Chelativorans sp. AA-79: one gene and its partner. The protein of the gene in region 2 binds, or shares a complex with, the protein of the main gene of each other region. Links are inferred from orthologs where the notes say so. Each region holds a gene or a part of one and is shown on either strand. Other genes may lie near its edges. The genes, in order: PVE73_RS20470 and tldD.

Evidence for each region.
Region 1: the proteins of tldD (region 2) and PVE73_RS20470 are in contact, whole or in part, in a solved structure (PDB 5NJ9), measured with the Escherichia coli proteins. The link is inferred for Chelativorans sp. AA-79 from one-to-one orthologs.

The regions. Positions count from the first base shown.
Region 1 is NZ_CP120361.1:4,185,013-4,199,389, reverse strand. The notes cover bases 10,056-12,993. They hold PVE73_RS20470 (TldD/PmbA family protein), read left to right. Parts: upstream 10,056-10,824; coding sequence 10,825-12,162; downstream 12,163-12,993. Other genes in these bases: PVE73_RS20465 (3'(2'),5'-bisphosphate nucleotidase CysQ), read left to right, coding at 12,155-12,949; PVE73_RS20475 (monovalent cation:proton antiporter-2 (CPA2) family protein), read right to left, coding at 10,056-10,648. Outside these bases: ileS (isoleucine--tRNA ligase), read left to right, coding at 1-1,615; PVE73_RS20510 (hypothetical protein), read left to right, coding at 1,743-2,450; PVE73_RS20505 (nucleoside deaminase), read right to left, coding at 2,474-2,905; 16S rRNA (guanine(966)-N(2))-methyltransferase RsmD, read left to right, coding at 4,448-5,008; PVE73_RS20490 (pitrilysin family protein), read left to right, coding at 5,105-6,463; PVE73_RS20485 (pitrilysin family protein), read left to right, coding at 6,460-7,815; PVE73_RS20480 (patatin-like phospholipase family protein), read left to right, coding at 7,938-8,819; more of PVE73_RS20475, read right to left, coding at 8,849-10,055; PVE73_RS20460 (DUF4170 domain-containing protein), read left to right, coding at 13,075-13,326; PVE73_RS20455 (lysophospholipid acyltransferase family protein), read left to right, coding at 13,331-14,134; waaA (lipid IV(A) 3-deoxy-D-manno-octulosonic acid transferase), read left to right, coding at 14,131-14,377.
Region 2 is NZ_CP120361.1:3,523,371-3,537,643, reverse strand. What follows is about bases 6,164-8,997. They hold tldD (metalloprotease TldD), read right to left. Parts: upstream 8,372-8,997; coding sequence 6,956-8,371; downstream 6,164-6,955. Other genes in these bases: PVE73_RS17240 (invasion associated locus B family protein), read right to left, coding at 8,686-8,997; cobB (Sir2 family NAD+-dependent deacetylase), read right to left, coding at 6,243-6,953. In the rest of the region: PVE73_RS17280 (histone deacetylase family protein), read left to right, coding at 1-655; PVE73_RS17275 (exodeoxyribonuclease VII small subunit), read left to right, coding at 659-925; PVE73_RS17270 (pirin family protein), read left to right, coding at 1,010-1,930; dxs (1-deoxy-D-xylulose-5-phosphate synthase), read left to right, coding at 1,981-3,927; PVE73_RS17260 (TlyA family RNA methyltransferase), read left to right, coding at 4,150-4,905; PVE73_RS17255 (class I SAM-dependent RNA methyltransferase), read left to right, coding at 4,902-6,146; more of PVE73_RS17240, read right to left, coding at 8,998-9,204; coxB (cytochrome c oxidase subunit II), read left to right, coding at 9,557-10,426; ctaD (cytochrome c oxidase subunit I), read left to right, coding at 10,463-12,115; PVE73_RS17225 (heme o synthase), read left to right, coding at 12,191-13,123; PVE73_RS17220 (hypothetical protein), read left to right, coding at 13,125-13,283; PVE73_RS17215 (cytochrome c oxidase assembly protein), read left to right, coding at 13,290-13,895; PVE73_RS17210 (cytochrome c oxidase subunit 3), read left to right, coding at 13,897-14,273. UniProt on the Escherichia coli protein: Metalloprotease involved in CcdA degradation. Suppresses the inhibitory activity of the carbon storage regulator (CsrA).

The DNA of each region.
Region 1 (14,377 bases), 660 kb from region 2 along the record:
GCTGAAGCACCAGTATCCGCATTCCTGGCGCTCGAAGAAGCCCGTGATCTTCCGCAACACGCCGCAGTGGTTCATCTATATGGACAAGGACCTGGGCGACGGCACCACGCTGCGCTCGCGGTCGCTGAAGGCGATCGACGAGACCCGCTTCGTGCCGCCTCAGGGGCAGACGCGCCTGCGTTCGATGATCGAAGACAAGCCCGACTGGGTGCTCTCGCGCCAGCGGGCGTGGGGCGTGCCGATCGCCGTCTTCGTGGACGAGAACGGCGAAGTGCTGAAGGACGAGACGGTCAACGCCCGCGTCATGGAGGCTTTCGAGCAGGAAGGAGCTGATGCGTGGTTCGCCGAGGGTGCCAGGGAGCGCTTCCTCGCCGGCCGCAACGACGCGGAACGCTGGACGCAGGTGAAGGACATCCTCGATGTCTGGTTCGATTCCGGCTCCACGCATGCCTTCACGCTGGAGGACCGGCCCGACCTGAAATGGCCCGCGGACGTTTATCTCGAAGGCTCGGACCAGCATCGGGGCTGGTTCCATTCCTCACTCATCGAAAGCTGCGGCACGCGCGGTCGTGCGCCCTACGATGCCGTCATCACCCATGGCTTCACCATGGACGAGGAAGGCCGCAAGATGTCGAAGTCGCTGGGCAACACGGTTGTGCCCCAGGACGTGATGGCGAAATCCGGCGCCGATATCCTGCGGCTCTGGGTGATGACGACCGACTACTGGGAGGACCAGCGGCTCGGGCAGAACATCCTGCAGACCAATATCGATGCCTACCGCAAACTCAGGAACACCATCCGCTGGATGCTGGGAACGCTCGCGCACGATAACGGCGAGACGGTGCCGCTTGCCGAGATGCCGGAACTGGAGCGGCTGATGCTCAACCGGCTTTTCGAGCTCGACCAGATCGTACGCAAGGGCTACGACAATTTCGACTTCAAACGCATCACGCGCGCGCTCATCGATTTCATGGTGGTGGAACTCTCTGCCTTCTATTTCGACGTGCGCAAGGACGCGCTCTACTGCGATGCACCCTCGAGCACCCGCCGAAAGGCCGCGCTCCAAGTGGTGCGCCAGCTTTTCGACTGTCTCGTGACCTGGCTCGCGCCGATGCTGCCCTTCACCACGGAGGAAGCCTGGCTGGAGCGCTATCCGGACGCCAAGTCCGTGCATCTGGCGCAGTTCCCGGACGTGCCGGCGGATTGGCGGGACGAGGCGCTGGCGGAGAAGTGGCGCAAGGTCCGCCAGGTGCGCCGTGTCGTCACCGGAGCGCTGGAGGTCGAGCGCAGGGAGAAGACCATCGGCTCCTCGCTGGAGGCCGCACCCGTGGCCTACATCACCGATCCCGAACTCAGGCAGGCCGTGTCGGATGTGGATATGGCGGAGGTGTGCATCACCAGCGGCATCGAGATCCGCAGCGACCAGGCCCCGGCCGACGCCTTCAGGCTCGATGAGGTGAAGGGCGTCGCCGTCGTCTTCAAGCGCGCGGGCGGGCTGAAATGCGCCCGTTCCTGGCGTTACACTGACGATGTGGGCTCGGATCCGGAGTTCCCGGATGTCTCCGCCCGCGATGCGGCGGCCCTGCGCGAGCTGAAGGCGCTGGGGCGCATTTAGCAGGTGACATTGCGTCACGGCTGGCCGTCCGCTAAAAGCGGCCAGTCGATGCGCCATCATCTCGTCGGATTTTACGGCGAAGAGGCAGGACTCGAAGGGGCGGCAACTGCGCCGAGGAGAGTTTGAGTTGAAGGATATTGACTGCGGCGCACGCCATTGTGGCGGAAAACGGGGCGCGGCCCAACGATTGGCCGGGGTGGCGGCGGCCGTTTCGGTCGCTTTGCTGTCGGCCTGCACGAGCCCGACCTATGGCACCGGCAAGCCGGCCGATCAGCAGCTTCTGGAAGATGTGACCGGTATCCTTTCCGTGGGGCCCAAGGACAAGCAGGCGATAGACTATGGCCCGCGGCCGGGCATCGTGAAACCGCCTTCCACCGCTGTGCTTCCGCCGCCCCAGGAGGATGTGGCGCAGAACAATCCGGCCTGGCCCGAATCGCCCGAGGAGCGCCTGGCGCGTATCCGCGCCGAGGCGACGGCCAATCAGGACAACCCGTTCTACCGCTCGAACGTGGTGCGCGATATGAGCGGGAACGATGGGTCCGGCCCGACGCTGGAGACGACGGGCACTCAGCTCACCCAGGGCGACCGGGTGAAGCCGGAGATCCTGTCTTCGAGGCAGATGCGTGAGCAGCGCCAAGCCTATCTGCAGCGCAGGCAGCAAACCCAGGGCAGCCCCACCACCCGGCGCTATCTGAGCGATCCGCCGGTCGACTATCGCCAGCCTGCGCCCACCGCGCCCGCCGACGAACTGGGTGTGGACGAGGAAAAGAAGGAACGCGCCGCCAAGCGCACGGGCGACGGGTCCGGCGGTCTCCGTAAGCTCTGGCCTTGGTGATATGGGGCAGCGACGGGGTTATGTCACTCCCGCTTCTCGGCAAAGAAGGCCTTGAGCAGTGCTGCCGCCTCGCGCTCGCCTAGCCCCTCGTAAATCTCCGGCGCGTGGTGGCATGTGGGCTGGCTGAAGAAGCGCCCGCCGTGGATCACGCCACCTCCCTTGGGATCGCTCGCTGCAAAATAGAGCCGGCGGATGCGGGCGAATGAGATCGCTCCGGCGCACATGGCACAAGGTTCCAATGTGACGTAGAGATCGGCGCCGGTCAGCCGCTCCGCGCGTCCGGCCTCGCAGGCGGCGCGAATGGCGAGCATCTCGGCATGCGCCGTGGGATCGTTGAGTTCACGCGTGCGGTTTCCCGCCCTGGCAAGAACCTTTCCATCCCGCGCGACCACCGCACCGACCGGCACCTCGCCGCGCGCGGCGGCCGCCCGCGCCTCCTCCAGGGCGGTGTCCATGAAACTCATACGATGCCTTGGCTGTTGCCGTTCCAATCTTTTTGCTCGCAACACGGAAGACGAATTGATACCTAGCCGCCCTGAAAGGCACAGGCCACCATGAACAATAAAAAAGACAAACCGGCACGCCCGCGTTCGGCTGCGCCGCGAGACAAAACGAGGGGCAAGACCCTAGCGAAGGCTGCGGTCCGCTCCGATGCGGGGAGCCGACCGATGGCCGCGCCGCGCGGGGAGGAAGCGGGTGGTGAGCGCATCGCCAAGCGGCTGGCGCGCGCGGGCCTCGCTTCGCGCCGCGATGCGGAGGCGATGGTCGCAGCGGGCCGAGTGAGGGTGAACGGCCGCGTTCTCACGTCTCCCGCAGTCAACGTGCATCCCTCCGACCGGATCGAGGTGGACGGGACGCCCATTCCCGAGGCGGAGCGCACGCGGCTCTTTCTCTTCCACAAGCCCGCGGGCGTTGTCACCACCACGCGCGACCCCGAGGGGCGCAGGACGATCTTCGACATCCTGCCGGAAGGCCTGCCGCGGCTCATCACCATCGGGCGTTTGGACATCAACACGGAAGGCCTCCTGCTCCTCACCAATGACGGCGGGCTCGCACGCGTCCTCGAACTGCCGTCCACCGGATGGCTGCGCCGCTATCGCGTGCGCGTGCACGGAAAGGTCGACCCGATGGCGCTGGCCGAGCTCGAGAACGGCATTGCCGTCGACGGGGTGTTCTACGGCGCCATCACCGCAACGCTCGACCGGCAGCAGGGGACGAACGCCTGGCTCACGCTCGGCCTGCGTGAGGGAAAGAACCGCGAGGTGAAGAACGTGCTGGGGGCGCTGGGGCTGAACGTCACGAGGCTCATCCGCATCTCCTACGGGCCGTTCCAGCTCGGCGAATTGCCCGAAGGCGCCGTCCAGGAGATCAAGGGCCGCATGCTGCGCGACCAACTCGGCGATCGGCTGATCGAAGAGGCCGGCGCCAATTTCGAGGCGCCGATCGCGCGGCCCTTCGCCAACAAGCCAGTGCGGGCGGAGCGGAAGAAGCCCGGCGAGGAGGACGCGCAGAAACCGGCCGAAAGGGCCGAACGACAGGAGCGGAAGCCCATCAACCGCAAGCGGGAGCGGGAGGAGCGGCGCGAAGAGGCGCGCGACCGGCTGCAGACGAAGCGCCCGGCGCGCTTCGAGGGCAAGACCGGCCCCGCCCGCCACGGGAAAGACGAACGGCCGGTGCGTTCGGGAAAGACGGCGCGGCCGGAAGGCTCTTCCAAACCCGAGCGCCCGTCGCGGGGGGCCAGGCTCGAGCGGTCCCCGCGCGATGCAAAACCGGAGCGCATGCCTCTGGAGCGGCGTTCGCGCGCTTCCAATGTCTGGATGGCGCCGGGTGCGCGGCCGGTGGGGAAGAAGCGGGCGGAGGAAATCGCCGGCGACGCCGGGAAGAAGTCGCGTCCCGCAAGGCCGGGCGGCGGCCGATCTGAAAAGCCGGCTGCCGGCGAGCGGCGGCCGCGGGATGGGAAACCCGGGCCGGGCAGGAAGAAGCGGTAAGGAGGCTCGATGCGCATCGTCGGCGGCACGCTGCGCGGCAGACGGCTCGCTTCACCGAAAAGTGATGCGATCCGCCCGACCACGGACCGGGCACGCGAATCGCTCTTCAATGTGCTGGAGCATTCCTATCCCGGATCGGTCGAGGGCGCGCGGGTGCTCGATCTCTTCTCAGGCAGCGGGGCGCTCGGTATCGAAGCCCTGTCGCACGGGGCGAGCCATTGCCTGTTCGTGGAAGAGGACGCATCCGCCCGCGCGCTGGTGCGCGAGAATATCGAAAGCCTTGGATTGCAAGGCCGCACACGCATCTTCCGGCGCGATGCGACGCATCTGGGACCCGTGGGCACGATGCAGCCCTTCGATCTCGTTTTCGCCGATCCGCCCTACGGCAAGGGGCTCGCGGAGAGGGCGATCGCATCGGCGCTGTCGGGCGGCTGGCTGACGCAGGATGCCCTCATCGTGGTGGAGGAGGCGGCCGCCACGCCGTTCCAGCCCCCGGAAGGCGTTGTTCTGCACGACCTGCGAACCTATTCTTCGAGCACGCTCGCTTTTTGCGGGATTGTCAGAGTTTAGCCACAGGATGCGTGGTACACCTCTGGCTCCAAGAGATGAGGCCGGCCGCCAGACCCGTTCCGGCCTTACGGTATTCAGGCTGGACAGGGTATTTGCATGAGATTGTTTTCCCTTTTCACCGCTTTCCTGTTTCTTGCCGCGGCAAGCCTTCAGGCATCGGCGCAGTCCGCTTCCGGCGCGTTCGAGGCGGAGACGTTTTCCCTGGAGAACGGGCTGCAGGTGGTTGTCATTCCGCAGCGTCGCGTGCCGGTGGTAACTCACGTGCTTTTCTATAAAGCGGGTGCGGCGGACGAGGAGCGTGGTCAGTCGGGCATTGCCCACTTCTTCGAGCACCTGATGTTCAAGGCCACCACGACCCATGAGAGCGGGGAGTTCGAGGCCGCCGTCAAGGCCGTGGGTGGAAGCATGAACGCCTTCACCACCAGCGACTTCACCGCCTATTTCGAGCAGGTTCCCCCGAGTGCGCTCGGCGAGATGATGGCCTTCGAGGCAGACCGCATGCGCAACCTCGTCCTGAGCGACGACGCGATCGAGACCGAACGGCGCGTGGTGATGGAGGAGCGCCTCATGCGGGTCGACAACAACCCTTCCGGCATGCTGCGTGAAGCAGTCGGAGCTTCGCTCTTCCACAACCACCCCTATGGCACGCCTGTGATCGGCTGGATGCACGAGATCAAGGACCTGACGAAGCAGCAGCTCCAGGCCTTCTATGACCGCTACTACCGGCCGAACAACGCCGTGCTCGTGGTCGCGGGCGACGTCGACACCGAGACCGTGCGCAAGCTTGCCGAGGAGACATATGGAAAGCTGGAGCGCGGGCCCGACCTGCCGCCGCGCGTGCGCCCGATGGAGCCGGAGCACAAGGTCGAGCAGGCGTCGATCCTGCGCGATGCGCGCGTCACGCTTCCTTCCTTCTCGCGCAACTGGTTCGGCCCCGCGCCGTTCGGCGAGGACCAGGAGGACGTGGATGCACTGCTCGTCCTGAGCACGATCCTGGGAGGAGGGGAGCGCAGCAGGCTCTACCAGGAACTCGTGGTGAAGAAGCAGATCGCTTCCGCCGCCGGAGCCTGGACCTCCACCAGCATGCGCGACTATTCGCAAATCGGCGTCTATGCCTCGCCCATTTCCCCCGACAAGCTGCGCGAGGTGGAGCAGGCGGTCGATGCGGAGATCAAGAAGATGGCGGTCGAGAACGTTTCCGACCACGAGCTCGAAACGGCCAAGAAGGTGCTGGCGAGCCAGCTCATTCTCGGTTGGGAGCGGCAGATGTCGCGTGCGCTGGAGGCGGGCACCACGCTGATGCTCGGCGGAACGCTCGAAGACGTCGCCTCGATCCGCGAGCGTATCGACGCGGTCACGGCGGACAATATCCGTGAAGTGGCGCAGCGTTATCTCTCGATACACCGCAGCGTCGCTGGCTACCTCCTGCCCATGGATGCGGAGGATCCGGCATGAGAAACGAAAGGATCATGATGGCGGTCGCCATGAAAGCGCCTCTCCGGGCCTGTCTGCGGGCTTTCTCGTTTGGCATCGTTCTCTTCGCGCTCGTCCTTCCCGCCCGCGCGAACCTCGACATCGCCGAGGTCACCTCGCCCAAGGGCATCAAGGCCTGGCTGGTGGAGGACCAGAGCGATCCGATCGTCGCCATCTCCTTCGCTTTCCTGGGCGGCAGCAACCAGGATCCCAAGGGCAAGGAAGGCCTGGTGGAACTGATGACCTCGCTGCTCGACAATGGTGCTGGCGATCTGGATTCCGACAGGTTCCAGCAGCGCCTCTACGAGACGGGGGCTGACCTTTCCTTTAGCACGGGGCCGGAATTGGTCTCGGGCCGGCTGCGAATGCTCGCCGGCGAAACGGAGGAACCGCTGGAGCTGCTCTCGCTGGCCGTCACCGCGCCGCGTTTCGACGAAGAGGAATTCACGCGCGAGCGTGCCCTCGCCATCTCCGACGTGAGATCCGACAGCAACGATCCGGACACCCGCGGCCGCAAGGCGCTCATGGCCACCCTCTATGGAGACCATCCGCTCGGCCGGCCTGTGGAGGAGGAAACCCTTGCCGCCGTGGCGCGCGAGGACCTGCCTGCCTTCCACCGGAAGCTATTCGCGCGGTCCAACCTGATCGTGGGTGTGGTGGGTGCGATCGATCCCGCCACGCTGGAGGGCATTCTCGACCAGGTCTTCGGTGACCTTCCGGAGCAGGCGGATTTGGCCGATATCCCGCCGCCGCAGCTCAATTTCGGCGAGGAGGTGCGCGAGGCTTACGATCGCCCGCAGACCTCCATCACGATGGTCTATCCCGGTGTCGCCGCGACGAGCCCTGACGTTTACCCCGCCACGCTGCTGGCGGAGATCCTGGGCGGGAGCGGACTTTCCTCGCGGCTCTTCACCGAACTGCGTGAGAAGCGTGGCCTCACTTACGGCGCGAGTGCGGATCTCGATGCCAATCCCGAGTGGGGCGATCTGGTTATGGACGTGGCCACCGGCAGCGACCGCGCCCAGGAGACGCTGAGCACCGCGCGCGACGTCATTCACCAGATCGTCGAGCAGGGTCCGACGCCGGAGGAACTCGCCAGCGCCAAGAAATACGCGATCGGTTCCTACGCGATCTCGCAGCTGAGCTCGACAAGCCAGATCGCAAGCACGCTGGTGGGCCTGCAGAGGCTCGGCAGGGGCAGGGACTATGTCGAGAAGCGCGTGGAGCTCTTCAACGAAGTCACGCTCGATGACGTGAAGGGAATGGCAGATCGGCTCCTGTCCGTGGAGCCGACGACCCTGATCGTCGGCCCGGGGCCGAGGGCTGAAAATTAGGCGTGGGCCAGCGGTCCGCTTCCCGCGGGCCGCGTTGCCCTGGCGGCATGCCCGGCAGGGATGCTATGTCGTTTTCGGGAACCCAAGAAGCGGAACATGGTTGGCCCGAAGAGGCAAGGGCAATGACTGAGCACAAACCCGCCAAACGGATTGTCGCGTCGCCGGCCCCATCCGGGCCGACATTCGCTGTCGCCTTCGGCGGCGGAGGCGCGCGGGGCCTTGCCCATATCCATGTGATCGAGGCGCTGGACGAGTTGGGCCTCCGCCCGGTCATGATCTCCGGCTCCTCCATCGGCGCGATCATGGGGGCGGGGATGGCGGCCGGCATGCCCGGCAAGGACATCCGCGCTTATGCCGGCCAGGTCCTCGCCCGTCGCTCCGAGGTGGCCGCCCGCATCTGGCGCGCCCGTCCGGCGAAATTCTCCGAGATGATGGAGACGGGCATACGCCTCGGCCAGTTCAATGCGGAGCGCATCCTGAAGGAGTTCCTGCCGCGGGAAATTCCCGACACGTTCGAGGAGCTGTCGATTCCGCTGCGGGTCACCGCAACCGACTATTACGGCCATCATCTCACGGTTTTCGAGGCCGGCGAACTCCGCTCGGCATTGGCCGCCTCGGCGGCGCTGCCGGCGGTCTTCCGCCCGGTCATGCGGGATGGGCGCATGCTCATCGACGGCGGCATCTACAATCCGGTTCCCTTCGATGTCCTGGAGGGTGCGGCCGACATCCTGATAGCGGTGGATGTGGTGGGCGTTCCTGCCGTGCGCTCGGCCAAGATCCCGAATACGATAGAGATGATGTTCGGAGCGACCCAGCTCATGATGCAGTCCATCATCGCCATGAAGCTGGAGAGGAAGCGGCCCGACATCCTGCTCAGACCCTCGATCTCGGGTTTCCGCGTGCTGGATTTCCTGAAGATGGACGCGATCATGGCCGAGACCGCTTCGATCAAGGACGAGCTGAAACGCGCCGTGGAAACGGTCCTCAAACGGAATGCGGCGTGAGCAGCATGCCGATCGGGCACTGACGATCCCTAACCCGGATTCTCCCCCGACACGACATCGAGCCGGCGGGATTCATGGGCGGGTTTGATGAGAGGCTCCGGCGTGACCGGCCGCACATGCATCTTGTCCCCGCCGGCCTGCAGACCTTCCACCGCCTGGATGGCGAGCCGCTCCTCATCGCGCCTCCTCACGTCGTTGACGATTGCCTGGGCAAGCTCCTCGCTCGCGCCGAGTCCTTGAAGGGACCGCTGCCCGAAGAGCAGGGCCGATTCGAATGTTTCGCGGATCTCGTAATCGACGCCCTGCGCCCGCAGCGCCAGCGTATGCGCGCGATCATAGGAGCGCACATAAAGCTTCACATGCGGAAACTCCGACCTGATCATGTTGACGATGGCATCCGTCGTCGTGCGGACATTGGTGCAGACGGCCACGATCTTCGCTTTTCGGATGCCCGCGGCTTCCAGCACTTCCTTGCGTCTTCCATCGCCGAAATAGATGCGGAAGCCGAACTTCTCGACCGCCCGCACGCGCGTGGCCGAATGGTCGATGATGGTCACGTCGCTGCCGCCGGCAAGCAGGATCTGGGAGGCAATCTGCCCGAAACGGGAGAAGCCGATCATGAGGATGTCCGAGCCGGCGCCGTCGAAGGACTCGTCCATCTCCTCACGCTCGTCCTCCCGCGTCAGATAACCGCCCAGGCGCACCGAAAGCGGCGTGAGCGCCATCGAGAGCGTCACCACGGCAATGAGAAGAGAGGCGGTCGAGGAAGAAAAGATCAGCGCGGAAGAGGCGGCCGTGAAGAGGACGAACCCGAACTCGCCGCCCTGCGGAAGAAGTGTGGCCACCCGCACCGCGGCATTGTGGTCGCAGCCGAAGACGCGGCAAACGCCATAGACGAGGATCGCCTTGGCGAGCATCATCAGGGGCACCAGCCCGGCGATCAACAGCCAGTTCTCCACGACCACCTCCAGGTCGAGCGAAAGACCGATGGCCATGAAGAACAGGCCGAGCAGGATGCCGCGGAACGGCTCTACGTCCGCCGTGAGCTCGTGCCGGTAGGAGGAGTCGGCCAGGAGCACGCCGGCGATGAAGGCGCCGAGGCCCATCGACAGGCCGGCGAATTGCAGCAGCGTGGCGGAGCCGAGCACCACCAGGAGGGCAGCGGCGATCATCGCCTCGTGCGCGCCGGTGCTCGCGATCAGCCGGAAGAGCGGATTGAGGAGATACCGGCCCGCCAGGATCAGAGCCGCGACGCAGGCAAGCGCCAGCACGAAACGGCCGAGCGTGATGTCGGCTGCTCCCTCGCCGCCGGGGGAGAGCAGGGGCACGAGGGCCAGCAACGGCGCGATCGCCAGATCCTGCAGGAGCAGGATGGAGATCGCGGTGCGTCCGTATGGCTGGTTGATCGTGCCCTCCGTTTCCATGATCTGCACGCCAAAGGCCGTCGAGGAGAGCGCGAGGCCAAAGCCGATCACGATCGCCGCCGCAGCCGACAGGCCGAACAGGAAGAAGGCGGCGAGCGCCAGCGCGATACCGGTGACCAGAACCTGGGCGAGGCCGAGGCCGAAGATCTCGCGCCGCATGGCCCATAGACGGGAGGGGTTGAGGTCGAGGCCGATGAGGAAGAGCAGGAAGACGACGCCCAGCTCAGCCACGTGCAGGAGCCCTTCCCCATCCACGACGAGCCGCGCGATGGGGCCGATCACGACGCCGGCGGCGAGGTAGCCAAGGATCGTGCCGAGCCCCAGCCGCATGAACAGCGGGGCCGCGATCACGGCTGCGCCGAGGAGGAGGAGTGGCTGATAATAAATTCCGGCGGCCGCTTCCATACATCCTACCTGTTTCTATCTGTTGAGAGGCACACGCGAGGCGTTGCCATTGCGCTGCCCGTTCGGGCACCATAAATGGTTCCTTATGTCCATGTCTTGCCCACTCTTTCACCTCCACCACATAGTCAAAGTGGCGCCGCGCGGCGGCCACGAGAAAACCCGGACCCGGAGCGACCATGTCTCTCGATGAGAAACCCCTGCTCGATCGCGTTGCCAGCCTGGTGGAGGCGGCAAAACGCGCCGGCGCCGACGCGGCGGATGCGGTCGTCATGCGTTCCCGCTCGAGCAGCGTCTCGGTGCGTCTCGGCAAGGTCGAAGGCACCGAATCGGCCGAAAGCGACGACATGTCTCTGCGCGTCTTCGTGGGCCGGCGGGTCGCGAGCGTTTCCGCCACGAGGAGCTCCGATCCGGCAGCACTCGCCGAGAGGGCCGTCGCGATGGCGAAGGTCTCCCCCGAGGATCCCTATCAGAGCCTCGCCGAGCCCGAGAGGCTCGCGCGCGACATCGCCGATCTCGACTTGATCGACAGCATGGAGGTGCCGGCCGAGCGTCTGACGGAGGATGCGCTCGCCGCCGAGGAAGCCGCCCTTGCCGTGCCCGGCGTCACGAACTCCTCCGGCGCCGGAGCGAGCGCGGGCTCCGGCGGCCTCGTGCTCGCCACCTCGCATGGCTTCGTCGGTCAGTATTCGGCAACGCGCTTCGGCCGTTCCGCGAGCGTCATCGCCGGGGAAGGCACGAAGATGGAGCGGGACTACGACTATTCCTCGCGTCTCCACTTCGCAGATCTCGAAACGCCGGAAAAAATCGGTCGCACGGCGGGCGAGCGGGCGGTGAAGCGGCTCAATCCGCGCCGGGTGAAGACCGGCGTCTTCCCGGTCGTCTACGATCCGCGCGTCGCGCGCGGCATCGCCGGCCACATCGCTTCGGCCGTCAACGGCGCCGCCGTCGCGCGCAAGACGAGCTTCCTGCGCGACATGATGGGCAAGCAGGTTGCCTCCTCCGGCGTCACGGTCACCGACGATCCCTTTCGCCGGCGCGGCCAGAATTCCCGCCCCTTCGACGGCGAGGGCGTGGCGGGCAAGCGACTGGCCCCGGTGGAAAAGGGAATTCTCACTGCCTGGTTCCTCTCCACCTCCACCGCGCGCGAACTGGGCCTGGAGACCAACGGGCGTGGCGTCCGCGCATCCTCCTCCGTCAACCCCTCGGCCACCAATTTTGCCATCGAGCCTGGGGAAACGCCGCCCGAGGACATGATCGCCTCGATCAAGAACGGCTTTTACGTGACAGAGCTCTTCGGCCACGGTGTGGATCTCGTGACCGGTGATTACAGCCGCGGCGCATCCGGCTTCTGGATCGAGAACGGCGTGATCGCTTATCCGGTGTCCGAGATCACCATCGCGTCGAACCTGAAGGACATGTTCCTGCGCATGACGCCCGCGAGCGATCTCGACCGGAACTACGGAATCGCCGCGCCGACACTGCTCATCGACGAAATGACGGTTGCCGGTGAGTGAGGCCCTCAACACCGCCGAGCAGGACCTTTCCCTGATCGCCGAGGCGGCGCGCGATGCCGGCCGGATCGCCATGCGGTATTTCCGCCAAGACCCGGAGGTCTGGTGGAAGGAGGGCAAGTCGCCGGTGAGCAAGGCCGATCTCGAGGTGGACAGGTTCCTGCGCGAAACCCTGCTCGCCATGCGGCCGGGTTATGGCTGGCTGTCGGAGGAAACGGCGGACAACAAGGACAGGCTCAACGCACCGCGCACCTTTGTGGTTGACCCGATCGACGGCACGCGCGCCTTCATCGACGGGCGCAGCTTCTGGTGCGTGAGCATCGCGGTGGTCGAGGGGGGGCGCGCCATCGCCGGCGTGCTGGACTGTCCGGCGCGGGGCGAGTTCTTCAGCGCCTTTTCCGGAGGTGGCGCGTTGCGGAATGGCGCCCCCATTGCGGTGAAGCGGCCCGGACACGAGTTTTCCCTCGCCGGCCCGAAGAACATGATGAGGGCGCTTCCGCCTGAAGTTTACGCTCGGGTAACCCCACATCCTTATGTTCCCTCTTTGGCCTATCGCGTCGCGCTGGTGGCGAGCGGCGGGCTGGATGCCACTTTCGTCAAGCCCGCGTCCCACGATTGGGACCTCGCAGCGGCCGATGTGATCCTTGCAGAAGCAGGCGGAAGTGTCGTCGACGACATGCTGCGGCGGCCGCACTATGCAGGTCCGGATCCAAGGCGCGGAGCACTGGCGGCTGGCAGCGGGCGCTTGCTGGAGATCATGGCCGGCGTGGTTGCCGATATCAGGGAGTGATCGGCGGAAACCTGCGGGTAACACATTCTGCATGCAAAGGTTTTCAAAGGATCGGATTTAATCTAGATCAGGCGACTGCTTCGCAGGCTTGCCACAAAAGCTCCCAAAAAAGGGAAGATGAGCCAATGGCTGAGGATCAGGAAAAAAAGCAGCTTCTTCATCTCGTCTTCGGTGGCGAGCTGAAGTCGCTCACAGGTACCGAGTTTCGCGATCTGGATGCGCTGGACATCGTCGGCATCTACGGGGATTACAAGACCGCCGAGACCGCCTGGCGGGCAAAGGCACAGCAAACCGTGGACAATGCCCATATGCGTTATTTCATCGTTCATCTGCACCGCCTGCTCGATCCGGATGCCGGCAGCGTCGAGCGGACGTGAGTTGATGGCGCAAAGGGCGGTCGCCCGGTCGATGGCGGTGAAGAAGAGGCGTCAGGAGCGGCCGTTGAAGTCGCTCTGGCGGCGTATCCGCAAACCGCTGGCCCAATCCCGTTTCGTCAAGAACATGTTGGCCTCGGGCATGGCCATTGCGCTCCGTATAGTGGAGCGCACCAACCCGCGCGTGGAAGGCTCCCAGGACGTGGATGCTAGGTTCGCCGAGATTGGCCCGGCCATCGTGGCGCTCTGGCACGGGCAGCATCTGCTCGCGCCCGCGATCAAGCCGCGCCGGCATCCGCTCGTCGCTCTTTTCTCGAAGAGCGCCGATGCCGAGCTCAACGCGCTCGTGGCAGAGAAGATGGATATCAAGGCCGTTCGCGGCTCCGGCGGGCGTGAAGGCAAGGCAAGGCTGAAGAAGGGGGGCGCCGCTGCGCTGATCCAGTTGAAGCGCGCCATCGAGGCCGGCAGCAACGTGGCGATGATCGCCGATATCCCTCACGGGACGCCGCGAGAGGCGGGGTTGGGGATCGTCACGCTCGCGCGGCTTTCGGGCCGCCCGGTGGTGCCGATGGCGATCGCCACCAGCCGGCGCAAGGTGCTGGAGCGGACCTGGGACAAGACGACGATCAACCTTCCCTTCGGGCGGTGCGCGGTCGTGATGGCCGATCCGATCCTCGTGGCAGCCGACGCCGACGACGAGGAGATGGAAGCGAAGCGCCGCCAGCTCACGGATGCGCTCAACCGCGTGACGCGCGACGCCTATCGGCTCGTCGACGGGCACCCCCCGTACCCTGATCGTGACGGTCGATGAGCGAACGCTGGGCACGCGCCATTCTCACCACTTATCGCTGGGCGGGGGCTGCGGCGTTCCCGCTCATCGGCGGCTATGTCGCCTGGCGCGTCAGCAAGGGTAAAGAGGACCGCAGTCGCCGGCACGAGCGTTACGGCAGGTCCGATATACCGCGTCCGGAAGGGCCGCTGATCTGGGTGCATGCGGCGAGCGTGGGCGAGACGATCGCCGTTTTGGGTGTCATCGATCATCTTCTGGCGAGCG
Region 2 (14,273 bases):
TGCCGCGCTGACTGCGGTCGGCGCCGCCACCGCCGCGGTGGACGACGTGTTCGAAGGGCGCGCCGACAACGTGTTCGTCGCCGCCCGCCCGCCCGGCCACCATGCGGAGAAGGACCGGGCGATGGGCTTCTGCCTCTTCAACAACGCCGCAATAGCCGCGCGCCACGCGCAGAAGGCGCATGGGGCCGAGCGCGTGGCCATTGTCGATTGGGACGTGCATCACGGCAACGGCACGCAGGACATCTTCTGGGACGATCCTTCCGTTCTCTACTGCTCGACGCATCAGATGCCGCTTTATCCGGGAACGGGCGCGGCCTCGGAGACCGGGGCGGGCAACATCGTCAATCTCCCGCTTGCGCCGGGTTCCGACGGGGAGGCCCTCCGCGAGGCTCTGGAAAGCGTCATCCTTCCCCGGATCGATGACTTCCGCCCCGACATCATCATTATTTCGGCGGGTTTCGATGCCCATTACCGCGATCCGTTGGCAGAGCTCAATTTTACCGAGCGGGACTTCGGCTCGGCCACGTCCATGCTGATGGAGCGTGCCGGGCGCTGGTCCGGCAACCGGCTTGTCAGCCTACTGGAAGGCGGTTACGACCTTGAGGGACTGGGGCTGTCCGTGGCCGCCCATGTCGGGTGCTTGATGAAAGGATGAAGCATGAACACCGGAAACGATACCGCCGGGACAAATGACGACATCAAGGCCATGAGCTTCGAGCAGGCGCTGGAGGCGCTGGAGAACATCGTCAACGACCTGGAACGCGGCGACGTGCCGCTGGAGCAGTCGATCCGCATCTATGAGCGCGGCGAGGCGCTGAAGGCCCATTGCGACCGCCTCCTGAAAGCGGCGGAGGACAAGGTGGAGAAGATCCGTCTTTCCCGTGAAGGCGTACCCGTCGGTACTGAGCCGCTCGATCAGGCCTGATGGACGGACCGTCGCCGCGAGGGGGGTGGCTACCACTTTAGAAGAGGTCTAAGCTCCGCCGGTTTCGGTGCGAGGAATCCATCCATGAGTTTCTTTCCCGGCAAGGACCCGGAACCGGGTGACGCGCTCTCCTGCGACGCGATCGAGACGCTGATCGTGCCGCGCACCGCCGATATCGGCGAGTTTCAGGTGCGCCGTGCGCTTCCTTCGTCCCGTCGGCGCCTGGTGGGGCCCTTCATCTTCTTCGATCGCATGGGCCCCGCCATCCTGCGGGCGGGCCAGGCGCTCGACGTGAAGCCGCATCCGCATATCGGGCTCGCCACGGTCACCTATCTCTTCGACGGGCGCATCCGCCACCGGGATTCGCTGGGCACCGAGATGGTGATCGCGCCGGGCGACCTGAACCTGATGACGGCCGGCCGCGGCATCGTGCATTCGGAGCGTACGCCCGAGGAGATGCGCGGCGGGCCGCTTTCGGTTTCCGGCCTCCAGACCTGGCTGGCGCTGCCCGACGGCGGCGAGGAGGTGGACCCCACCTTCTCCAACACGTTGCGCAAGGATCTTCCGGTGATCGAGGCCGAAGGCGTGTCCGGCCGCGTGATCATCGGCCGTCTCCATGGCCTGCGCGCGCCGGTGCGGACGGCGACGGAGACGCTTTACGCCGACATACGCCTCGAGCCCGGGGCCCGTTTCCAGATCCCGGCAGACGCGGAGGAGCGCGCCATCTATGTGCTGGACGGCACGGTCGGGATCACGGGCGACGAATTCCCGTCCGACCGGCTGCTCGTGTTCCGTCCGGGAGACGAGATCGTGGTCGGCACGGGAACAGGCGCACATTTTATGCTGTTTGGTGGTGCAGCCCTTGGCTCGCGGCGCTATATCTGGTGGAATTTCGTTTCTTCCTCTAAGGAACGCATCGAGCAGGCGAAGGAGGAATGGCGCACGGGCCGCTTCGACATCGTGCCGGGCGACGAGGAGGAATTCGTGCCCTTGCCCGAGCAATGAGACGTGCGGGAAGGCGCCCCTGCGACCACAATTCAGCCACGCGAGAGCTTATGTCCAAGACCCAAGATGAGAACCGGCAGGGTGTCAAATCGCCGCCCGAAACGCCGCTACTGGATCGCATCCGCTTCCCGTCCGACCTGAAGCAGATCCCCGAGGAGGACCTGCCGCGGCTTGCGGAGGAGTTGCGCGCGGAGGTGATCGACGCCGTCTCGCAGACGGGCGGGCATCTTGGCGCCGGCCTGGGCGTGGTCGAGCTTACGGTGGCGCTCCACCATGTGTTCGACACCCCGCATGACCGGCTGATCTGGGACGTTGGCCACCAGGCCTATCCGCACAAGATCCTGACCGGCCGGCGCGACCGCATCCGTACGCTGCGCCAGGAGGGGGGGCTGTCCGGCTTCACCAAGCGCGCCGAGAGCGAATACGATCCCTTCGGCGCCGCCCATTCTTCAACCTCCATTTCAGCCGGGCTCGGCATGGCCGTGGCGCGCGATCTGTCGGGCGGGCAGCGGCACGTGATCTCCGTGATCGGCGATGGCGCGCTCTCGGCCGGCATGGCCTACGAGGCTATGAACAATGCCGGCGCGCTCGACGCTCGGCTGATCGTCATCCTCAACGACAACGACATGTCGATCGCGCCGCCCACCGGGGCCATGAGCACCTATCTGGCGCGTCTCGCCTCCGGCCGCACCTATCAGGGCATCCGCGACGTCGGCAAGAAGCTCACCTCCCATCTGGGCAGGGCCGTCGACCGCGCCATCACCCGCGCCGTCGAGCACGCCCGCGGCTACGTGACGGGCGGCACGCTCTTCGAAGAGATGGGATTTTTCCATATCGGCCCGATCGACGGCCATGACCTGGAAGCGCTCGTACCGGTGCTGCGCAACGTGCGCGACCACGGCACCGGCCCGGTGCTGATCCATGTGGTCACCCAGAAGGGCAAGGGCTACCCGCCGGCCGAAGCGGCTGCGGACAAATATCACGGCGTCGCCAAGTTCGACGTCATCACCGGCGCCCAGGCGAAGTCGCCTGCGGGCGCGCCGAGCTATACGAAGGTCTTCGCCCAGGCCCTTGTCCAGGAAGCGCGGGAGGACGAGCGCGTCGTCGCCATCACGGCGGCCATGCCGTCGGGAACCGGCCTCGACCTTTTCGGCAAGGAGTTCCCCGAGCGCATCTTCGACGTGGGCATCGCCGAGCAGCATGCGGTGACCTTCGCGGCCGGCCTTGCGAGCGAGGGGTACCGTCCTTTCGCCGCCATCTATTCCACTTTCCTGCAGCGCGGCTACGATCAGGTGGTGCACGACGTGGCGATCCAGAACCTGCCGGTCCGCTTCGCCATCGACCGCGCCGGCTTCGTGGGGGCCGACGGCGCCACCCATTGCGGCGCCTTCGACGTCACCTATCTCGCCACCCTGCCCAACATGGTGGTGATGGCGGCCGCCGACGAGGCGGAGCTAAAGCACATGGTGCGCACGGCCGCCGTCCATGACGAGAGCCCGATCGCCCTCCGCTATCCGCGCGGCGAAGGCGTGGGCGTGGCGATGCCGGAGCGCGGCGAGGTGCTCGAGATCGGCAAGGGCCGCATCCTCCGCGAAGGCAGCAAGATCGCGCTCCTTTCGCTCGGCACGCGGCTCGCCGAATGCCTGAAGGCGGCGGACGAGCTGGAAGCTGCCGGGCTTTCGACCACCGTTGCCGACGCACGCTTCGCCAAGCCGCTCGACGCCGGTCTCGTCACGCGCCTTGCGCGTGAGCACGAGGTGCTCGTGACGGTCGAGGAGGGTTCCATCGGCGGCTTCGGCGCGCATGTCCTGCATTTCCTCGCCCATGGCGGCCTCCTGGAAAACGGGCTCAAGGTTCGCCCGCTGGTGATGCCGGATCTCTTTATGGATCAGGCGAAGCCGGAGAAGATGTACGCCGATGCCGGGCTCGACGCCGCCGGCATCGTGCGCACGGTCTTCGCCGCGCTCGGGCAGACGGAGCAGGCGGCGCGGGCGTGAGGGCACGTTGCCCCTCACTTGCGATTTCTAACACTTAGCCTCCGCTTCGCTCTGGCTAAGATGTCGAAATCGCTTTTTCTCCCACAAGGGGAGAGATAACGCTTGCATCGACCTCTCTGCCGATCGCCAACGCAATCATTTTGCGGAAGCGACGGCGTAGCACAAGTGAGGGGTAAACCTCCCAGCTTGCTATGCGATGCCCCATCATTCATTGAACAGTCCATGGCTGCACCGACCTCCTCCCGCATCCGCCTCGACCAGCTTCTGGTCGAGCGCGGGATATTCGAGACCCGGGCGCGGGCCCGGGATGCCGTACTGCGCGGTACGGTTCGCGTGGGGGGCATGATGGCGGAGAAGCCCGGCCAAGCCGTTGCCGCCGATGTGGAAATCGCGGTCGACGACCCGGCCCGCCGCTATGTCTCACGTGCGGCGCTGAAGCTCGTCCACGGGCTCGATGCTTTCGGCCTCGATCCCAAGGGCGCGGAGGCTCTCGATGTCGGCGCCTCGACAGGCGGCTTCACGCAGGTGCTTCTGGAACGTGGTGCAACGCATGTCACGGCCATCGACGTCGGCACGGGCCAGATGGACCGGAGGCTGCGCGAGGATTCCCGCGTCACCTGCCTCGAAGGCGTGAACGCCCGCCATCTCACGCTCGAGGCGATCGGTGGCCGCAGGCCGGATTTCCTCGTCTCCGACGTCAGCTTCATCTCGCTGAAGCTCGCGCTGCCGCCGGCGCTCGAAATGGCGGGGCAGGGCGCACAGGGGCTCTTCCTCGTCAAGCCGCAGTTCGAGGCAGGCCGCGAGGCGATCGGGAAAGGCGGGCTCCTGCGCGAGCCGCAGATGGCGGAGGAGATCGCCCGCGACATCGCCGCGTGGCTCGGGACCAACCAAGGCTGGCGGAACATCGGCCTTGCCCCGTCTCCCATCGAGGGTGGCGACGGCAACCGCGAGTTCCTGCTGGCCGGGCGGAAGGCATGAGCGTCCGTCTCACCATCGACGCGTTGGGCGCGCAGGGCGACGGCGTTGCGCATACGCCGGAGGGCCCGGTCTATGTGCCCTTCGCGCTACCCGGCGAGGAAGTCCTCGCCCACGTGGAGAAGCAACGCGGGACCCTGCTGGCGGTCGAAAAGCCGTCACCTGTTCGGGTCGATCCGGCGAGCCCGCATTTCGGCGTGTGCGGCGGCTGCTCGGTGCAGCATATGGCGCCAGCGGCCTATGCGGAATGGAAGCGCGAAAAGGTGGTGCGCGCACTCCGGACCCGGGGCCTTCCCGAAAATGTTGAATCGCTCGTCCTCTGCCCGCCCGCCTCCCGCCGGCGCGTCACCTTCACGGCGCGGGCGGCAGGCGGGCGCGCTCTTCTGGGCTTCAATGCGGCGCAATCCCACCGGATCGTGGAGATCGAGTCCTGCCCGGTCGCGGCACCGCAGATCGTCGCGGCCCTTCCCGACCTGCGTGCGCTGGCGGCTCTGATCGCGATGGGGCCGAAGCCGTTCCACGTCACGGTCACCGCCACCCGGACGGGCCTCGACATCGCGACCGAGGGCGCGGCGGAGAGGCTTGGCGAGCGTAAACGCCGGCAGGCGGTGGATCTCGTCCTTGCCAGGGGATTCGCACGGCTTTCCGTCGGCGGCGAAGTGCTGGTGGAGCGCGAAAGGCCGGTGGTGCTGTTCGGCGATGTGCCGGTGGCCGTTCCCGCAGGCGGCTTCCTGCAGGCGGCGGAACAGGCGGAGCAGGCGATGGCCGGCCTTGTCACCGCGCATCTCAAGGGCGCGAAGCATGTCGCGGACCTCTTTGCCGGCAGCGGCACCTTCGCGCTGCGCCTGGCCCGCGAATCGCGCGTGCATGCGGCCGAGGGAGACGCCGCGGCTCTCGCGGCGCTGGAGGAAGCGGCGAAACGCGCCATCGGCTTGAAGCCGGTCTCCGTGGAAAAGCGCGACCTGTTCAACCGGCCTCTCTCTGCCAAGGATCTCGACCGTTTCGACGGCCTGGTGTTCGATCCGCCGCGCGCCGGAGCCGAGGCCCAGTGCCGCCAGATCGCGCGCTCGACCGTCGCGCGCGTCGCCGCCGTCTCCTGCAATCCCGGCACGCTGGCGCGAGATCTCGCGATTCTCGTCGAAGGCGGCTACGGCGTCGTAAGCATCACGCCCATCGACCAGTTCCTCTGGTCGCCGCATGTGGAGGTGGTGGCGTTGCTGGAGCGCGGGAAACAGCGCGGCTGAAGCAGCCGGTGAATCACCCGGCGATTCAGAAGCAGTAGAAACGAAGAGGTAGAGCGGCGGCGAGCGCATGCACTTCAGGAGGATTGGTCTGGTTGTCTAGACCTCTGTTCCGCCAGAAAGGATGCGATTCACATAGGCGGGCACGATCTTGCTGGCGGGGCCGTGAACGGCTTCATCGAAGCTATAGACGTTCTCCGACGGTTCGAGGTTGAGTTCGACCGTGCGCGCGCCTGCACGGGCGGCTTCCTCCACGAATTGCGCTGCCGGATAGACGCTGCCGCTCGTGCCTATCGACAGGAAGAGGTCGCAGGTGGACAGCGCTTCGTAGATGCGGTCCATGTGATAGGGCATCTCGCCGAACCACACGACGTCGGGCCTGAGCGCACCCGGGATCCCGCATCCCGGACAGGAAAGGTCCGTGGAAAGCGGCCCCCGCCATTCGTGGCGCGCGCCGCATCGGGCGCAGAGCGCCTTCGCCAATTCCCCGTGCATGTGGATCAGGTTCTTAGATCCGGCGCGCTCGTGCAGATCATCGATATTCTGGGTAACCACCAGCACGCTGCCACGATGCAGGCATTCGAGCTCGGCGAGGGCGAAATGGGCGGCATTGGGCTCGACCCGCGGCAACTGGCTGCGGCGATCATTGTAGAAGGCGTGCACCAACGCCGGATTGGCGGTAAACCCCTCGGGTGTCGCGACCTCACGAAGATCATATCGCGACCAGATGCCGTTCTTGTCGCGGAACGTGTCCACACCCGATTCGGCTGAGATTCCGGCCCCGGTCAGGATGATGACGGAACCCGCCATGGTCACGCCTGCGTGCCGCCCACCGTCATCTGGTCCATCCTGAGATGCGGCTGGCCCACGCCCACCGGCACGCCCTGGCCCGCCTTCCCGCAGGTGCCGATCCCGGTGTCGAGCTTCATGTCGTTGCCGAGCATGGAGACCCGCTTCATCGCGTCCGGCCCGTTGCCGATGAGTGTCGCGCCCTTGATGGGGCGGGTCACCTTTCCGTCCTCGATCATATAGGCTTCGGTGCAGTCGAAGACGAACTTGCCGGAGGTGATGTCCACCTGCCCGCCGCCGAAGGAGACGGCATAGATGCCCTTCTTCACGGATGCGAGGATCTCTTCCGGCGTCCTGTCGCCGCCCATCATGTAGGTGTTGGTCATGCGCGGCATGGGCACATGCGCGTAGGATTCGCGCCTGCCATTGCCGGTCGGCCGCATGCCCATCAGGCGGGCATTCAGGCGGTCCTGCATGTAGCCCACCAGCTTGCCGTCCTCGATCAGCACCGTCCGGTTGGTGGACGTGCCCTCGTCGTCGATGGTCAGCGAGCCCCGCCGCTCGCCGATCGTGCCGTCATCGACCACGGTCACGCCCTTGGCTGCCACCTGCTCGCCCATCAGGCCGGCGAAGGCGGAGGTCTTCTTGCGGTTGAAGTCGCCCTCGAGCCCGTGGCCCACCGCCTCGTGCAGCATCACGCCCGGCCAGCCATTGGCGAGCACGATGTCGAAGGTGCCGGCGGGCGCCGGGGCGGCTTCCAGGTTCACCAGTGCCTGGCGCAATGCCTCTCCGGCAGCGAAACGCCACGAATCTTCGGCGACGAACTCGCCGAAGCCCTTGCGGCCGCCCATCCCGTAGGAGCCGCTTTCCAGCCGGTCGCCATCACCGACGACCACGGAGACGTGCATGCGCACCAGCGGGCGGATGTCGCGAGCAAGCTGCCCATCGGCGCGCAGGATCTCCACATGCTGCCAGGAAGCGGCGAGCGACGCCGTCACCTGGCGCACGCGCGGGTCCTTGGCGCGCAGCCACCCGTCGATCTCCTGCAGGAGCTTGGCCTTCTCCTCGAAACCGGGAGCGGCAATGGGGTTTTCCTCGCCGTAAAGACGCTGATTCGTGCCCGCGGGCGGCGCGGCAAGCGTGCCGGAATAGCCCTGCTTGACGGCGGCAACGGCGTCGGCCGCCCGCCTGAGCGCTGCCTCCGAAAGCTCGCTCGCATGGGCGTAGCCCGTCGCCTCGCCGGCGACCGCCCGCAGGCCGAAGCCCTGGTCGGTGTTGAAGCTCGCCGTCTTCAGCCTTCCGTTGTCGAAGACCAGCGCCTCGCCTTCGCGGTATTCCATGAACAACTCGCCGTCATCCGCGCCCGAGATGGTTTCCGAGACGAGGGACTTGAGCTTCTCGGGCGAACAGTCGAAGGACTCGATGAGGGAACGGGGCATGGGCGGTATCCTCTGATTTACCCACGGCTCTTGTTTGAAACGCTGGCGGCGTGTCGATGTTCAGGCATGGATCCTCGGGTCAAGCCCGAGGATGACGAGGACAAGGAGGTCTCCGCAAGTCTCCGGCGTTGGCGATTAGCGGAAACCTTTCTGCCTTCGTCATCCTCGGGCTTGACCCGAGGATCCATGCCTGAACCGTCCCACGCTACCGGCGATCAAGTTGATGGACCGTGGCCCTACACATGTAGAGAGAAGAGACGGGTTGATCCAGCCCCAAGCCGATCACGAGGCGGCGGAAATGCCCTTGGCGCGATTTATCGCGGCAGTGCGTCGAAGCCTTCTCCGAAGCCGTTGAGGTCGACGGGAATTCCGATCCCTTCCTCCGGCGTCTGGAAGACGATGAAGGTGGCAGACTCTCCGGTGCGCAGGGTTTCCAGCAGCTCTTCTTCCAGGATCACCTCGGCGTAGCAGCCGTCCTGGAAGCAGCGCACGAAGTAGGCCCTGCCGATATCCTTCCCGTCCACATTGAGGCCGAGCCCGTTGGGAAGCAGCACGCCGAGCGGCGCAAGCACACGCAGGATCTCGGCCTTGTCGTCGGCCGTGCGCAGCACGACGACGGAGAGGCCCACTTCCGGCCGGTCCTCCGCCACGACGTTCTGCATCATCGCGCACTGCTCGCTCGAAGCGCCCGCGGGCGTGTCGCAGACGATCGACCACGCGCCATGTGTGGAGCGCACATTGCCGTTTTGTTGCGGCTGCTGCTGCTGGGCCGCGGCGGGCAGGGCCGCGGCCAGGGTCAGGGCGATTGCCGCCACACGTGCCAACAGAGGCATGGAACCTCGCTTTCTCTCGAATCGCGCCAATCTATCGCGGCGCGCGCCCGGCAGGAAGGGCGGCGCTGCCGGATCGACGCAGCCTGTCTGTTTGCGCGACACATTTCCCCAGGAATCGGACGGAACTGGGGCGCGGTCCGGTTTCTCCGTCAATCGGCGCCCGCGCCTGCCGCCAGCGCAAAAATGCCGCATCTGAGGCAAGATGCCTTTCTTGCGGTTCCGAAGAGAGTATGATTTGAACGCGCCGATAAGAGCCAGGAATCTCAACAGGGCTTTCCCGCGCCGCCGCATTTTGCCATACGGCATGCAAAGCGGCTGCAGGAGGCGCGTTGATCGGGAGATGACGAGGGTGATGAAGAGATTTGCAGCAGGCCTTGGGGCGCTGTCGCTTTCCGCCACCGGTGCTTTGGCGGCACAGCCGGCACCTTGGGAGATGCAGTTCCAGGATGCCGCCACGAGCATCATGGAAGAGATCGTCTGGTTCGAGAGATACACGCTGTGGTTCGTCGCCCCGATCGTGCTTCTCGTGATGGCGCTGCTTGCCTGGTGCATCATCCGCTACCGCGCTGGCGCCAATCCCGTGCCGTCGCGCACCAGCCACAACACGCTCATCGAGGTCCTCTGGACCGTCGGGCCCGTGGTGGTGCTCCTGTTCCTCGCCGTTCCCTCCTTCCAGCTCCTCACCCGGCAGTACACGCCCGACGAGGAGCCCGCGCTGACGCTGAAGGCCACCGGCGTGCAGTGGTACTGGGATTACGAGTACCAGGATCCGGAAAACCCGCTGAGCTTCACCTCGCTGCTCCTGCAGGACGGTGACCGGGCCGAGGCCGGCAAGGAGGACATCGCCCAGTATCCCCGCCTCCTGGCGGTGGACAACGAAGTGGTCGTGCCGGTGGACACCACCGTGCGCGTGCTGGTGACCGGCAGCGACGTGATTCATTCCTTCGCCATGCCGTCCTTCGGCATCAAGGTCGACGCGGTGCCCGGCCGCATCAACGAGACCTGGTTCAAGGCCGATCGCGAAGGCCTCTATTACGGACAATGCTCGGAGCTCTGCGGCAAGGATCACGCCTTCATGCCGATCGCGATCCGCGTCGTCTCGCAGGAGCAGTTCCAGACCTGGTACGCAGCCGCGCACGAAGACCTGGCGGGCGCCAACCGCGCGCTGATGGCGTCGATCGACAGTGGCAAGGAAGAGGACAAGATCGCCGCGGCCGAGTAACGGCGGGCGATCCGGGGATAATTGGAGCGGTAGGATATGGCAGGCGCTGCAGCATATGGCGACCACGACGACCACAGGCCGAAGGGCTGGGTCCGCTGGGTCTACTCCACCAACCACAAGGATATCGGAACGCTCTACCTGATCTTCGCGATCATTGCGGGCGTCATCGGCGGTTTCCTGTCGGTGATGATGCGTTGGGAGCTCGCAGAGCCGGGCATCCAGATCTTCCACGGCCTTGCCTCCATGGTCTACGGCTACGAGGGCGCCGCCGCCATCGATGCCGGCAAGGAGATGTACAACGTCTTCACCACCGCTCACGGCCTGATCATGATCTTCTTCATGGTGATGCCGGCGCTCATCGGCGGGTTCGCCAACTGGATGGTGCCGATCATGATCGGCGCGCCGGACATGGCTTTCCCGCGCATGAACAACATCTCGTTCTGGCTGCTGCCGCCCGCCTTCATCCTGATGCTCCTGTCCATGTTCGTGCCCGGCGCTCCGGGCAGCTTCGGCGCCGGCACGGGCTGGACGCTCTACCCGCCGCTCTCGACGGCAGGTCAGCCGGGTCCCGCGGTGGACATGGGCATTCTGGCCCTGCACATCGCCGGCGCTTCCTCCATCCTCGGCGCCATCAACTTCATCACCACCATCTTCAACATGCGCGCCCCGGGCATGACGCTGCACAAGATGCCGCTCTTCGCCTGGTCGGTGCTGATCACGGCGTTCCTGCTGCTTCTGTCCCTGCCCGTGCTGGCCGGCGGCATCACCATGCTCTTGACGGACCGCAATTTCGGAACGGCCTTCTTCGCGCCGGCTGGTGGCGGTGACCCGATCCTCTACCAGCATCTCTTCTGGTTCTTCGGCCATCCCGAGGTCTACATCCTCATCCTGCCGGGCTTCGGCATCGTCAGCCACATCATCGCGACCTTCTCGCGCAAGCCCGTCTTCGGCTATCTCGGCATGGCCTATGCGATGGTGGCCATTGGCGCGATCGGCTTCGTGGTCTGGGCGCACCACATGTACACGACGGGCCTGTCCCTCGACACGCAGCGCTATTTCGTCTTCGCCACGATGGTCATCGCCATCCCCACCGGCGTGAAGATATTCTCCTGGATCGCCACCATGTGGGGCGGCTCCATCTCCTTCCGCGTGCCGATGCTGTGGGCGATCGCCTTCATCTTCCTCTTCACCGTCGGCGGTGTGACGGGGGTGCAGCTCGCCAATGCCGGCCTCGACCGGGCGATGCACGACACCTACTATGTCGTGGCGCATTTCCACTACGTGCTGTCCATGGGCGCCGTCTTCGCCATCTTCGCCGCCTGGTACTACTGGTTCCCGAAGATGACCGGCTACATGTACAACTCCTTCGTCGCCCGGCTGCATTTCTGGATCACCTTCATCGGCGTGAACCTCATCTTCTTCCCGCAGCACTTCCTGGGCCTCTCGGGCATGCCGCGCCGCTACATCGACTATCCGGATGCCTTCGCCGGCTGGAACCAGGTTTCCTCCTACGGTTCCTATCTCGCGGCCATCGGCGTCCTGGTGTTCCTGTACGGCGTCGTCGAGGCCTTCGCGAAGAAGCGTGTGGCGGGTGCCAATCCTTGGGGCGAGGGTGCGACCACGCTCGAATGGCAGCTTCCTTCCCCGCCGCCCTTCCACCAGTGGGAAGAGCTGCCGAGGATCCGCTAGGGAAAACAACGCGCGGCCTGGAGCGACGTCCCGGCCGCGCTAGCTATGGGCAGAACCGGAAAGACAACGGGACAGATGACACTGGTCGAGCGCGAGCACATTCATGAGGACGCAGTGCGCCTTTCCGAGGCGACGGCCGGCGACTTCATCGCGCTGCTCAAGCCGCGGGTCATGTCGCTCGTCGTCTTCACGGCCTTTGTGGGAATGGTGCTCGCCCCGGCCAGTCTCAATCCGTTCCTGGCCTTGATCGCGATCCTGGCGATCGCGGTCGGCGCGGGGGCGTCCGGCGCGCTCAATATGTGGTATGACGCCGATATCGACGCGGTGATGGCGCGCACGGCCGGCAGGCCGGTGCCCGCCGGCCGCGTGGCCCCGGGCGAGGCGCTCGGCTTCGGCCTCTTCCTTTCCGCCTTCGCGGTGATGACGCTCGGCCTGATGGCCAACTGGCTGGCGGCGAGCCTGCTCGCCTTCACCATATTCTTCTACGTGGTGGTCTACACGATGTGGCTGAAGCGCTCGACGCCGCAGAACATCGTCATCGGCGGGGCGGCGGGCGCGCTGCCGCCGGTCGTGGGCTGGGCCGCGATAACGGGGACAGTCAGCGTCGAGAGCCTGGTTCTCTTCCTGATTATCTTTCTCTGGACGCCGCCTCACTTCTGGGCTCTGGCGCTCTTCAAGAGCAGTGACTATGGCCGTGCCGGCATCCCGATGATGCCCAATGTGGCGGGGGCCGCGTCCACGCGCCGGCAGATCTTCGTCTATGCCGTGCTGGTTGCCGTCAGCGGCGTGCTGCCCGCGGTGCTCGGCTTTGCGAGCCTTCGCTACGGCGTCGTGGCCGCGGCGCTGGGCGCGGCCTTCGTCTGGTATTCCTGGCGCGTTCTGGCGGGCAGGGGGGCGGATGGATCGATGCGCCCGGAGAAGGCGCTGTTCGGCTATTCGGTCGTCTATCTCTTCGCCATCTTCGCCGCCCTTCTCTGCGACGGGCTTTTCGCGCGGTTCGGAGGCTGAGATGCCCGAGGAGGACCGCGTGAAGCCGACGGAGGCCCAGCTCAAGGCGCGGCGCAACCGCTCGATCGCGATTGCCCTGGCGCTGGCCGCTTTCGTGATCATCGTGTACCTGGGCAGCATATTGAAGCTCGGGCCCGGCATTTTCGACCGGGGGATGTGAGGACACATGACGAGCCCTGGAAAACCCGCACCCGCGCGTGATCGTCGGAACCTCGGCGTGGCTGCCGTCTGCGCGGGCGTTTTCGTGGGCATGGTGGGCATGTCCTATGCCGCCGTGCCGCTCTACCGGCTCTTCTGCCAGGTCACCGGCTATGGCGGCACGACCCAGCGCGTCGAGCAGTATTCCGACAAGATCCTCGACAAGACGATTGTCGTCCGCTTCGACGCGAACACCAGCGGCGTTCCCTGGGAATTCCAGCCCAAGCAGCGCGAGGTCACGCTCAGGATCGGCGAGACGCAGGAAATCTCCTACACGGCCCGGAACCTGGCGGCCAAGGCCACCACCGGCACGGCCACATACAATGTGACGCCCGAGATGGCCGGGGCCTATTTCAACAAGATCCAGTGCTTCTGCTTCACCGAGCAAACGCTCGAGCCGGGGCAGAGCTACGACATGCCGGTCCAGTTCTTTGTCGATCCGGAGATCGTGAACGTGCCCGAATTGAAGAACCTCAAGGCGATCACGCTTTCCTACACTTTCTATCCGAAGCATCCCGAAGCGGTCGAGGCGCCGGCGACGGATACTTCAAAGACCCAGAAGCTCGGGGGATAAAATGGCAGAAGCCCACGCAAAAAAACATGACTATCACATCATCGATCCGAGCCCATGGCCGTTCATCGCCTCCGTCGGCGCTCTGATCATGGCGCTGGGCGCCATCGCCTGGATGAAGGCGGCGCAAGGCAACTCGTTCCCGCTGCTGGGCATCGATCTCGCCGGCGCCAGGTTCTGGATCTTCCTGATCGGCCTGCTGATCATCCTCTACACCATGTTCTCCTGGTGGAGCGACACCATCAAGGAGGGCCAGGAGGGGCACCATACGCGGGTCGTCTCGCTGCATCTGCGCTATGGCATGATCATGTTCATCGCCTCGGAGCTGATGTTCTTCGTGGCGTGGTTCTGGGCCTTCTTCGATGCCAGCCTTTTTCCCGG